4 regions of the Rhodoferax sp. GW821-FHT02C08 genome follow, and region 2 is predicted to be linked to each of the others. Evidence: predicted binding sites of a transcription regulator. Region 2 holds the regulator's gene; each other region holds the start of a gene.
The links. The regulator sigma-54, encoded in region 2, starts transcription at its own class of promoters, with help from an activator protein. The targets are predictions, from matches to a motif close to TGGCANGNAANCTGCTTT.
Positions count from the first base shown of each region.

Region 1: a site for sigma-54 is predicted at 2,012-2,029, ahead of pepA (flocculation-associated PEP-CTERM protein PepA). Genes of this name have one in related genera too.
Region 3: a site for sigma-54 is predicted at 1,088-1,105, ahead of AC07VY_RS03315 (pilin). Genes of this name have one in related genera too.
Region 4: a site for sigma-54 is predicted at 1,760-1,777, ahead of hydA (dihydropyrimidinase). Genes of this name have one in related genera too.

Region 1 covers NZ_JBWKVR010000009.1:96,960-100,082, forward strand. The annotation lists gene AC07VY_RS13155 (hypothetical protein) at 1-977, shown strand, start outside; gene pepA (flocculation-associated PEP-CTERM protein PepA) at 1,081-1,947, opposite strand; gene AC07VY_RS13165 (hypothetical protein) at 2,139-3,123, opposite strand, start outside.
Region 2 covers NZ_JBWKVR010000023.1:47,355-50,477, reverse strand. The annotation lists gene lptB (LPS export ABC transporter ATP-binding protein) at 1-533, shown strand, start outside; gene AC07VY_RS21940 (RNA polymerase factor sigma-54) at 541-2,118, shown strand; gene AC07VY_RS21935 (THUMP domain-containing class I SAM-dependent RNA methyltransferase) at 2,225-3,123, shown strand, end outside.
Region 3 covers NZ_JBWKVR010000002.1:229,555-232,677, reverse strand. The annotation lists gene AC07VY_RS03325 (FHA domain-containing protein) at 1-45, shown strand, start outside; gene AC07VY_RS03320 (3',5'-cyclic-nucleotide phosphodiesterase) at 162-950, shown strand; gene AC07VY_RS03315 (pilin) at 1,143-1,571, shown strand; gene AC07VY_RS03310 (PglL family O-oligosaccharyltransferase) at 1,791-3,123, shown strand, end outside.
Region 4 covers NZ_JBWKVR010000002.1:132,687-135,809, forward strand. The annotation lists gene AC07VY_RS02855 (NAD(P)-dependent oxidoreductase) at 1-322, shown strand, start outside; gene preA (NAD-dependent dihydropyrimidine dehydrogenase subunit PreA) at 315-1,622, shown strand; gene hydA (dihydropyrimidinase) at 1,825-3,123, shown strand, end outside.

The sequences.
Region 1 (3,123 bases), on a different contig from region 2:
TCCGATTGTGGCCCTCACTTGCGTTTGCTGCAACAGTTGAGCCCATTCGTTTGACGCTGGGCCTTGTATCTATTGGCGCCGTAATAGAAAACATGCGAATACAAGCTCTTGCACTTGGCCTGAGCAGCGACATCACCTGGCTCTACAAGCACAACAGCTCAAACCCATTTGCAGAATTACAATTTCATAACATTACCGAATCTATTATCGACGAACTTGCAGACGCAATTCCCCATAGGCATACCAATCGGCGAATGTATCGAGGTTCAAAGCTTAATGACCATCAAGTCAATTCTTTAAATGATGCAGCCGCCAGCATTGATGGAGTACAGCTAATATGGTTGACAGGCATGCAACGAAAAAAAGCGCTTCAGCTTATTTGGCGTGCTGAGAGCGAAAGATTTTTGCAAAAATCATTGCATGAGGATCTTTTTTCATCTATTCGCTTTGACCTAAAGTGGAGCGAAACAGCAGAAAATTTACTCCCGCCAGGCGCACTAAGTATTGAAAGTCCCATGCGACCAATTTTTAAGGCTCTACGAAGCTGGAATTTAATGCGGTCATTAAGTTTCTTTGGCGCGCATCACATTATCGGATTAAGGGCTGGCCTCTTACCTTGCTGGCAAGCCCCTGCGCTGGGTCTGCTGACTACAACGATAGGAATAGAAAAAGGTGCCATCTCCGTAGGTGCAGCCTTGGAACGTATATGGTTAAGAGCAACACAATTGGGAATGGCCATGCAACCATTGGCTGCCTCAGCCATGTTGGCACTTCCTAATAACTCTGGCCAAGGCGCATCCGATAAGCTTAGATCAACACTGGTTTCTGGTTGGAGAGAAATCGCTCCTGAAAGTTTACCAATCATGGTGTTTCGCATGGGACGGGCCAGTGCGCCCAGCATCAGAACATCAAGATTACCTCTCACTCAATACATCAGAAGAGATTTAATAAAATCCCCCCTCTCTACGCCAACTTAGAAATATATGTATTTCCCTATATAGTAGGCAAAAAAAAGCGAGGTAAAACCTCGCTTTTAATTTAGTTCAAACTTGATTCAAATTTGAATAGAAGACATTTACCTTACTTGGCAGACTTGCGGCGGCTTGCGGATGCAGCCAAACCAGCCAAACCTACACCAAACAATGCCAGGGAGCCTGGCTCAGGCACGCTGTTGAAGTCAACAGCACCTGTAGCTTGAGTAATAGCAACCAAATTGCCATTGCTTGTAAGGCCCTGAGTCGTGTTATTCATCTCCGTGAAAGCAAATGTGTAAAACGGATCAGGATCAACAAAGAAACTCTTGCCAGTTCCGCTGGTGCAATCTGCAGAAGGTATCGCGGTTGCGCCAATTTCTGCGGTGCCAGCACCCGTGCACAGAGCAAAGGTATTAACAGCATTGACATATGCACCACCCAAGCTGTTAAAACCGGTCACGCCGTTCAATAAAGAACCATAGCCCAACAGGATGTCGTCACCAGTACCGGAAACGCTTGCTTCAGTACCAGTTCCAGCGGCGCTTGCTGCAGTGAACGAGTTGTTGTTCGATGGATCAGCCCATACCTTGAAGTTCAGCAGGGTCAACTGGTTAACGCTGTTCGGAGTATTTACACCACTCCCGCCACCCACATAAGTATCAACCAGATCAAAAGTCACATACAAACCGTAGGAGCCGAGCACGCTACCAAAACCTTTTACTGGCGAACCCAGCAAATCCAGCGTGCTAACTTGCAGCCAACCGGAACCGGTGTGACCAGTTGCGGTGGTGTGCAGAAGTTCCGACGACGTGCCAGAAAACTTGTCGCCAGTTTTCAACGCAGTTGCACCGCCAATGATCGCGCTGCTATCGATAGTGAATGTTGGGACCGCAGACGCAGAACCTGCGCTCAATGCGAGCACAACACCAGCCGCCATTGCTGCAGCGGAGACTTTTGGCATTGAAAATTTCATGATGTACCCCTTAGAGTGAAAGTTAAACAGTCTGGTCCACTGCGGAATCGACCGTTGATTACTTAAAGCACGCAGTATGCCAATCACAAAAAATCCATAAAAATCAATGACTTATAAAACAAAATTCAGTTTTTCAACATCGATGTGTAAGATTTCTCGACAGGGCGCCTCATTAGCTCAAGTCGCAGAAGTTAGAAAAAGTAAGTGCCCAAGACCTGCATGGCTCGACGGTCCGGCAGACTTCCGAAGTCACTACCTGTACGCCCCATGTTCTGCTGCAATTGAAACGTCAAATCAAACTTAGCCCAATGGTGTCGCAATTCCAGCCAAGCAAGCCGGCTGCTATCGCCCATGTTGACCCGCAGGTAAGCTGTCAAATCCAAGTCCTTGAGAAAAAGGCCCTTTTGCGTTACATACACCAAGTAGGCTTGACGAGAAGCAAGTTCTTGCAATCGCAAAGATTCGCTTAGATAGGCTTGTTGAGCCAAAGCTCCCCCCATTCCTGGTGCAGACCAGTCAGGCTTGTCCGGTGCGAAGCCGTTATATTCATATTCGGCGGTTACGGACAACTTACTCAACGTGGTGTAAGTTGCCCCACCCGCAAATCGGTTACGTGTTGAAGTACTGGTTGGCAGACCCGCAACACGGCTCAATAAATCAGACTCCTTACTGCGCGACCACTCCAAATGCGCCACGGCAGCGTCCGACAACAAAGCTGTCAAATTAGCCCCCAGAGCAGACGAAAGACCATCTTGCTTATAGACGAAGAATTGACTACTTACCCGCTGAGAAAATTGACTCCCGAGCACCACTAAAGCCCTATCCCGATTATTGGTAGACCCAAGGTCTAGGCTCCAGGTGTCCTGATTAGGGTTGTCTGCCATCTTGGGAGCAAATGCAACAGACAAAGAGCCGCCAGCCCATAGGCTTTGCGCCCTCAGCATGACAGTGCCCAGCCGATTCTCTCGCAGAGCGAAAGGATCAGCAGTGGTTACCGCACGCAAGCTACCATCGCGGAAAAAATCTGTTGGGTTGTAGCCATAGCTAGGCCCATAGCGCAAATTAATGCGCCCAGCTTCTGCGATTACCCCTCCGTCATCCGACTGCCAGCTTATATAAGCCTCACGCAAGCTGTTGACGCTCTCATCAAGACCCGCATCCCTGGGATGAATTTGA
Region 2 (3,123 bases):
TGCCCATCCACCGGCGTTCGCGCCTGGGCCTGAGCTATCTGCCCCAGGAAGCCTCGATTTTCCGCAAGCTCACGGTGGAAGAAAATGTGCGCGCCGTGCTGGAATTGCAGCACGACAAGGCCGGCAAGTCCCTCACCCGCGCCGAGATCGAAAAGCGCCTGACGGCGTTGCTGCAGGATTTGCGGGTGGAGCATTTGCGCGATTCGTCGGCCATGGCCCTGTCTGGTGGCGAGCGCCGCCGCGTGGAAATCGCCCGTGCCCTGGCCACCCAGCCGCGTTTCATTTTGCTGGACGAGCCTTTTGCCGGTATCGACCCGATTGCGGTGATCGAGATCCAGCGCATCATCGGCTTCCTGAAGTCGCGTGGCATCGGCGTGCTGATCACCGACCACAATGTGCGCGAAACGCTGGGCATTTGCGACCACGCCTACATCATCAGCGACGGCAATGTGCTGGCCGAGGGCACGCCGTCCGAGATCGTGGACAACGCCGATGTGCGTCGCGTCTACCTCGGCGAACATTTCAAGATGTGATGCTCCGATGAAGCAAGGCTTATCCCTACGCGTTTCACAGCATCTGGCGCTGACGCCCCAGCTGCAGCAGTCCATCCGCCTGCTGCAACTGTCCACCCTGGAACTGAGCCAGGAAGTGGACCAGATGCTGGACGACAACCCGTTTCTGGAACGCAATATGGACGAGGCTGCACGTGAGGAGTTCGGCTTGGCCCAGTCCGACACGCCGGTCAGCACAGGGGAGCGCGAGGCTGAAATTGCTACAAGTTCTGTAGCTGAATACGCAAGTGAATCCAGCGTAGAAGCCCCAAATGATGCCGAATCCCCTTTAACCGGCGGTGACGACACCAGCTGGGATGGCGATGGCACTTCCGAGATCAAACCCGACGACAGCGAATGGGGCGGCGATGCCCCGGCGCGCCAGAACAACCTGGGTGAAGACGGCGAGATGGACGCCACCGAGCTGGCCCGCAACCAGGAGTCGCTGACCAGCTTTCTGCACCGCCAGGCCCTGGCCCTGCGGCTGGGTGAGGTGGACCAGGCAGCGCTGCGCTTTTTGATCGAATCGCTGAATGACGACGGCTACCTGGAAGACGATTTCGAAACCCTGGCGCGTGGTCTGGCGGGCGACGACGCCGAGGCCGTGGAAGAGCTGGTACACCGCTTTACCGTGGCCCTGAGCCTGCTGCAAAGCCTGGAGCCGGCGGGCGTGGGCGCGCGGCATCTGGGTGAATGCCTGTTGCTGCAGCTGGAGGGTTTGCAGCCCGTGCTGGGCGATGACCCGGCGCGCAAGGTGGCCATGCGCATCTGCCGCCAGTCCATGGACCTGCTGGCCCGGCGCGATGTGAAGCGCCTGGCCCAGTTGTGCCGCGCCACCGAGACCGATATCAAGGCTGCCATGGCGCTGATCGCCCGGCTGGAGCCCAAGCCGGGGCGGCGCTTTGTCGATGTGGAGCGCAACATCGTGGTGCCCGACGTGATCGTGGTCAAGGTCGGGCGTGGCGCCCAGGCCCGCTTCCGGGTGCAGCTGAATGCCGAGGTCATGCCGCGCCTGCGCGTGCACGATATCTATGCCAATGCGCTGCGCCAGCACAAGGGCGGCGGCAAGGATTCGTCGAACAACGCCGCGCTGCAGCAGCGTCTGCAGGAGGCGCGCTGGTTCATCAAGAACATCCAGCAGCGCTTCGACACGATTTTGCGGGTCAGCAACGCCATCGTGGAACGGCAGAAGAACTTCTTCAGCCACGGCGCGCTGGCCATGCGTCCTCTGGTGCTGCGCGAGATCGCCGACGAGTTGGGACTGCACGAGTCCACCATCAGCCGCGTGACCACCGCCAAATACATGGCCACGCCCTACGGCACCTTCGAGCTGAAGTATTTCTTCGGCTCGTCCCTGGGGACGGAGACCGGCGGCAATGCGTCCAGCACCGCGGTGCGCGCGCTGATCAAGCAGTTTGTCTCGTCCGAAGACCCAAAGAAGCCGCTCAGCGACAGCCAGCTGTCCGACATGCTGAAAGAGCAGGGCATTGAATGCGCGCGTCGCACCGTGGCCAAGTACCGCGAAGCGCTGCGCATAGCCCCCACGAACCTGCGCAAAGCGCTGTAGAACATGCTCTCCCCCAGGCCGCGTGCACGGTATGCCGCAGCTGGAGGAAAGAGCTTCGCCCCCGCTTGCCCCAGGCTGCGTAGCGTGACACCATGGAAATAACGATATGAACCAACTCCAATTATTTTTACCCTGCGCCGCCGGCGTGGAAGAGCTGCTGGCCGAAGAGGTGCATGGCATTACCGGCCTGCAGGGCGAAGACCTGCGGGTGATGCGGGGCGGCACGCTGGTGCGCTCCTCCTGGCGCGACGCGATGCGGCTGAACCTGCACAGCCGCCTGGCGCAGCGCGTGCTGATCGAGCTGTCCAACACCGAATACCGCAGCGAAAAAGACCTGTACGAAGCCGCCAGCAACGTGGCCTGGGAGATCTGGTTCACGCCCAAGCAAAGCTTCAAGATCGAGGTCACGGCCCAGCACAGCCCGCTCAATTCGCTGAACTTCGCTGCGTTGAAGGTGAAGGACGCGGTGGCCGACCGCTTCCGCTTCAAGACCGGCGTGCGCCCCGACGTGAATGTGCAGTGGCCCGATGTGCGCATCTACCTGCACCTGACCACCGAGCGCGCCACCATCTACATTGACACCTCGGGCGACGCGCTGTTCAAACGTGGCTGGCGTGAAGACAAGGGCGATGCGCCGTTGAAGGAAACCCTGGCCGCCGCCATGATCGCCGCCAGCGGCTGGGATGGCACCACGCCCCTGTACGACCCCTGCTGCGGCAGCGGCACCATTGCCATCGAGGCCGCGCAGATCGCCTGCAATATTGCGCCCGGCAGCCTGCGCCGCTTTGGCTTTGAGAAGCTGTTGCCCTTCCAGCCCCATGTGTGGAGCGCCATCCAGGAGCAGGCCCACGCCGCCGAGCACGAGCCCGAGACGCAGATCTTCGGTAGCGATGTGGCCTTCCGTATGGTCGATTTCGCCACCCGCAACGCCGAGCGCGCGGGCGTCAGCGGCGTGGTCGAGTTCCGTGGCGGCGACGCCTTGCAGCGCATGCCGCCGGCCGAGTC
Region 3 (3,123 bases), on a different contig from region 2:
CTCTTGCAGTTGGCTGGCACACAAATGCAGTTTGTGCAGCCTTGACAAAACCGGTGTCTGGTTGAAGCATGGGCACCGCGCTGCTTCAAGAAGCCTACTTCCGTAGCTGACACCGATGGGATGGCGCGGCCCATTTTCAAAATGAATCAAAGGGTCTGGTCATGAAGGTCCGTGTGCTGGGATGCTCTGGAGCCATTGCCAAAGACTGCAGAACCACGTCCTTTTTGGTTGATTCTGATGTCTTGATTGATGCCGGTACCGGCGTTGGCGATCTCACATTGGATGAAATGTGTGCAGTCAACCATATCTTCCTGACCCACTCCCACTTGGACCACGTTGCAGCGCTGCCCTTGATGGTGGACGCTGTGGCTTCTCAGCGAACCGGACCATTTCAGATTTATGCGCTGGCTGGCACCATTGCCGCGCTCAAAGCGCATATTTTCAATAACGTGATTTGGCCGGACTTCAGCGTGATTCCCTCAGTGGCTGAGCCATTTATCCGTTTCAACGAAATCAGCCTGGGCCAGATAGTGCATGTTCGTGACAAGCGTATTGAGGCCTTGCCTGCCGTACATTCTGTGCCCGCCGTGGGTTACGCCGTATCCGCGGATGGGCCAAGCTGGGTATTCACAGGCGACACGGAGCGCAACCCCGCATTCTGGCTGCGCTTGGCGCAGCTGGATGTAGCCGCTCTGGTGATTGAAACTGCGTTCAGCAACCGTGAAAAAGATCTGGCCCGTCGTAGCCTGCATTTGTCCCCCGAGACCCTGGCGGAGGAGCTAAAGGGCATAGGCACGCAGCGCTTCCCGATCTACATCACCCATACCAAGCCCTTCGAGACCGAGCTCATCATGGACGAGATTGCCCAGTTCGAAGCCGTGCTGCCCGTAGGCCAGAATATTCCGCATGACATCCGCTGGCTGCAGGCGGGACAGGTGTTTGCGGTCTAGATTTACAAAGCTGGGACACTCTTGCCAAAAATGTCATTCCTGCTGTGAGGTTGTAATGAAGTGACATTGCTGTCAGTGATTGGGCGCTTTTTTGACCAAAACAAGCATGGTTGGCTGCAATCCGTGACATATTCCTCTGGCACGCTATGTGCTGGGTATGACTGTCTCAACACTTTCTTTTAGGAGCTTTTGATGAAGCGTTCAATCCAACAAGGTTTCACCCTTATCGAACTGATGATCGTTGTGGCGATCATTGGTATTTTGGCTGCTGTGGCGTTGCCTGCATACCAGGACTACACTGTGCGTGCGAAGGTTTCGGAAGTTATTTTGGCTGCATCATCCGGTCGTACTGCCGTTTCGGAGATGGCCCAGGTGAACGGGGGCATGCCTACAACTGCTAGTTTTTCAATTTCTAGCCAGTCATCTAAGTATGTGCAGTCGGTGGGTTACACGTCTTCTGCTACCACCACAGGCTTAATTACTGCTACGGCGCAAGGTGAAGCGAAGATCAGCGGTTCGACTATTACTTTGACGGGAACGGTGGATGCCACGACCAGCCAGGTTACCTGGGTTTGCGGTGGTTCCATTGCTACCAAGTACCGCCCTGCCAGCTGCCAGTAAAATCCATGGCATCTAAAGCCCCTTCGGGGGCTTTTTTTATGGGCCGTACAAACCTTATATATCTGGCTGAACTTCTAGGTTCTGAAACCATTGATTGCTAAAGATCCTCTTCCACCGCTATGGCTTAGCCTATGGGTGCCGTTACTGGCGTTGGGATGGTTGCTGCCCAACCACTACTATCCCTGGCCTACATTCCATACCGATGCCTGGGTGGCAGCCATGCTGGCACTGGCCTCCGTTGCTGTCGTCGTGAGATTTCGGGAGGCTGTGCAATGGCATGCCTTCACAACCCTGATTGCGCTATTGGCGTTGACGCCATTACTGCAGTACGCAACAGGCATCCTATTTTTCAGTGGTCAGGTCTGGGTGAGTACGCTATTTGTGCTTGGCTTGCTTTTAGCACTCTTAGTAGGAGCGCGCTGGGAGTCCGCGACGCCTGGGCGGGCGGCAGATGGTCTGTTTTTTGCCATTGGTATTGCGGCCTTCGTGTCAGTGGGTTTGCAGCTGCGTGAGTGGTTGGAGTTGGGCGATTTCACTGAGGTCATGCAAATATGGGCAGAGCAGTTTTCTCCCGGCAGACCGTCTGCCAATTTGGGGCAACCCAACCAGTTGGCGACCCTGCTGTTGTGGGGCTTGTTGGCTTGTGTCTGGGGAATGGCGCGACAAAAAATCCGTGGAAGGGTTGTAGCTTTTGCTGCCGTTTTTCTGTTGTTTGGTATTGCCTTGACGCAGTCGCGGATTGCGTCGATTGCTTTGTTTGCCTTGACTTGTGCAGCCTGGATGTGGAGGGGCTGGCTGCCTGCTCGGGCTCCCTGGGTTGCCATGTTATTGCTGCTGTACTTTGTGGCGTGCTCCTTGTCGCTGCAGACTTTGAGTGATTGGATGGGGTTGGGTATACAGATTCGGTCGGCTACTTTGGGGGGGGAGTCCTCCCAGTTACGTCTGGAAGCTTACATCTTGTTTTTGGATGCGATCCGGCACCAACTCTGGTGGGGCTATGGTTGGAACCAGCTGGTTGTGGCACAGCTGGCAGTTGCCCAGAACCACGCCAGCCTAGCTTCCTTCTTTATGCATTCGCACAACTTGTTTTTGGACTTGGTACTGTGGTGCGGTATTCCTATCGGCGTGCTGGTGTCCTTGTCCATTGTGGTGTGGTTCACTCGCACTTTGTTGCGAGTGTCCAACCTTGAAGATGCAGTTTTAGTGCTCTTTGTGGCGGTCATCGGTTTGCATGCTATGGTTGAATTGCCTTTGCACCATGCCTATTTTTTGCTGCCAACCGGGTTGGTCATGGGCATGCTGAATCAGCGGTCGCGTCGCCGCGTTGTGTGGAGTTGCGGCAAGTGGGTGCTACTGGGGCTGTTATGTGGTGCCTGCATTGTGCTGGGGCTCATCGTGCGTGATTATTTCAATGTGGATGCCAGCATGCGCAGGCTCAAGTTGGATGCAGCCCATATTGGTCGCCAGCCGCCGGGCGGTCCGCCAGACGTGCTTATCTTGAACGATATGCGTGAATCCATTCGCTATGCCCGTCTAGGCGTAGAGCCCGATA
Region 4 (3,123 bases), on a different contig from region 2:
CAGCAGCCACGCCACCGGCGTGCGCTTTGCCGAGCAAACCCTGGTGGACGGCAAGCTGCAGGCCACCGGCAAGGAGCTGGTGCTGGGTGCCGACATGGTGTTCAAGGCCATCGGTCAGAAGCTGGACGACAGCCCGCTGCAAGCCACTGGCTTGACCCTGCAAGGCGGCCGCATCGTGACCGCCGAAGACGGCAAGACCAACCTGCAGGGCGTATGGGCCGGTGGCGACTGTCGCGCCGGCGGCCGCGACCTGACCGTAGAAGCCGTAGAGCACGGCAAACGCGCCGCTGAAAGCATGCACAAGGAATTGAACCATGGCTGATCTGTCCACCACCTTCGCCGGCGTGAAGACGCCCAACCCCTTCTGGCTGGCCTCCGCGCCACCCACCGACAAGGCCTACAACGTGAACCGCGCTTTCGAAGCCGGCTGGGGCGGCGTGGTCTGGAAGACGCTGGGCGAAGCCGGCCCGCCGGTCGTCAACGTCAACGGCCCGCGCTATGGCGCCCTGCTGTCAAACGACCGGCGCATGCTGGGCTTCAACAATATCGAGTTGATCACCGACCGCGACCTGGAGCTGAACCTGCGCGAGATCACCGAGGTCAAGCGCAACTGGCCCGACCGCGCAATGATCGTCTCGCTGATGGTGCCCTGCGTGGAATCGTCGTGGAAAGCCATCCTGCCGCGCGTCGAAGACACCGGCGCCGACGCCATCGAACTGAACTTCGGCTGCCCGCACGGCATGAGCGAGCGCGGCATGGGCGCTGCCGTGGGCCAGGTGCCCGAGTACATCGAGATGGTCACCGCCTGGTGCAAGCAGTACAGCAAGCTGCCGGTCATCGTGAAGCTCACGCCCAACATCACCGACATCCGCATGCCCGCCCGCGCCGCCAAACGCGGCGGTGCCGACGCGGTGTCGCTGATCAACACCATCAACTCCATCATCGGCGTGGACCCGGACACATTGATGATGTCGCCCACCACCGGTGGCCTGGGTTCGCACGGCGGCTACTGCGGCCCGGCGGTCAAACCCATCGCACTGAACATGGTGGCCGAGATCGGCCGCGACGCCGAAACCCGCGGCCTGCCGATCAGCGGCATCGGCGGCGTGGGCAACTGGCGCGACGCACTGGACTTCATCGCCCTGGGTGCCGGCACGGTGCAGGTCTGCACCGCAGCCATGGTGTTCGGCTTCAAGATCGTGCAGGAGATGGCCTCGGGCCTGTCGGACTACATGGACAGCAAGGGCTTCAAGAGCCTGGACGATTTCCGCGGTGCGGCCCTGCCCACGGTCAAGGAGTGGAAGAACCTGAACCTGAACCACGTCAGCAAGGCCGTCATCAACCAGGACTCGTGCATCTCCTGCGGCCGCTGCCACATCGCCTGCGAAGACACCTCGCACCAGGCCATCACCAAGATGAAAGACGGCGTGCGCCACTTCGAGGTGATGGAAGACGAATGCGTGGGCTGCAACCTCTGCGTCACCGTCTGCCCGGTGCCCAACACCATTTCGCTGCGCGATTTGAAGCCCGGCGAAAAAGACTTGCGCACTGGCCTCATCGTGAGCGATAAACATGCGGATTGGACGACGCACGCCAATAACCCGATGCGCACCGCCGCTTAACCAAGGCTCTCCCCCGTTCGGGCTGAGCTTGTCGAAGCCCTTTTACGCTTGAGCAGGCCCTTCGACAGGCTCAGGGCAGGCTCCTTCGACAAGCTCAGGGCGAACGGGGTAGATGGTAGGTTGAGGTCCAACAAAATAGGCATTAAATATGCTTGTAGCGCAGACAATAACTGCGCCACCAGCTACTAATTTAGGAGCAACCATGACCAGTGTTTTGATCCGAGGCGGCACGGTAGTTAACGCCGACCGCGCATTCCGCGCCGATGTCTTGTGTATCGACGGCAAGATCGCTGAAGTCGGCGACAACCTGGCAGCACCCGCAGGCGCCCAGGTGGTGGATGCCGGCGGCCAATACGTTATGCCCGGCGGCATCGACCCGCACACGCATATGCAGCTGCCGTTCATGGGCACGGTGACCATGGACGACTTCTACAGCGGCACGGCGGCCGGCCTGGCCGGCGGCACCACCAGCATCATCGACTTCGTCATCCCCAGCCCGAAGCAGCCGCTGATGGACGCCTACCGCACCTGGCGCGAATGGGCCGAAAAGTCCGCCGCCGACTACAGCTTCCACGTTGCCGTGACCTGGTGGGACGAGAGCGTGCACCGCGACATGGGTACCCTGGTGCAGGACGAGGGCGTGAACAGCTTCAAGCACTTCATGGCCTATAAAAACGCCATCATGTGCGACGACGAAACCCTGGTGAACAGCTTCAAGCGCGCGCTGGAACTCGGCGCCATGCCCACGGTGCACGCCGAGAACGGCGAGCTGGTGTACCTGCTGCAAGCCGACATGAAGGCCAAGGGCATCCTCGGCCCCGAAGGCCACCCGTTGTCGCGCCCGCCCGCGGTAGAGGCCGAGGCCGCGCAGCGCGCCATCGCCATCGCCAATGTGCTGAACGTGCCGATCTACGTGGTGCATGTGTCGTGTGCCGAATCGGCCGAGGCCATTGCCCGCGCCCGCGCCGCCGGCCAGCGCGTGTACGGCGAGGTGCTAGCAGGCCACTTGACGGTGGACGACAGCGTGTACCGCAACCCGGACTTTGCCTATGCCGCCGGCCATGTGATGAGCCCGCCGTTCCGCAACAAGACCAACCAGGACGCGCTGTGGCACGGCCTGCAGGCCGGCCATCTGCACACCACCGCGACCGACCATTGCACCTTCTGCGCCGCGCAAAAGGCCGCCGGCAAGGACGACTTCAGCAAGATCCCGAACGGCTGCGGTGGCGTGGAAGAACGCCTGGCCGTGATCTGGGACGAAGGCGTGAACAGCGGCCGCCTCACGCCCAGCGAGTTCGTCGCCATTACCTCGGCCAACGCCGCCAAGCTGTTCAACATCTACCCGCGCAAAGGCTGCGTGGTGGCCGGCGCCGATGCCGACCTGGTGGTGTGGGACCCAGCGGGCACCAAGACCCTGTCCGTCAAGACGCAAAAGTCGCTGGGCGACTTCAACATCTTCGAAGGCCGTACCGTGACCGGCGTGCCCAGCCACACGCTGAGC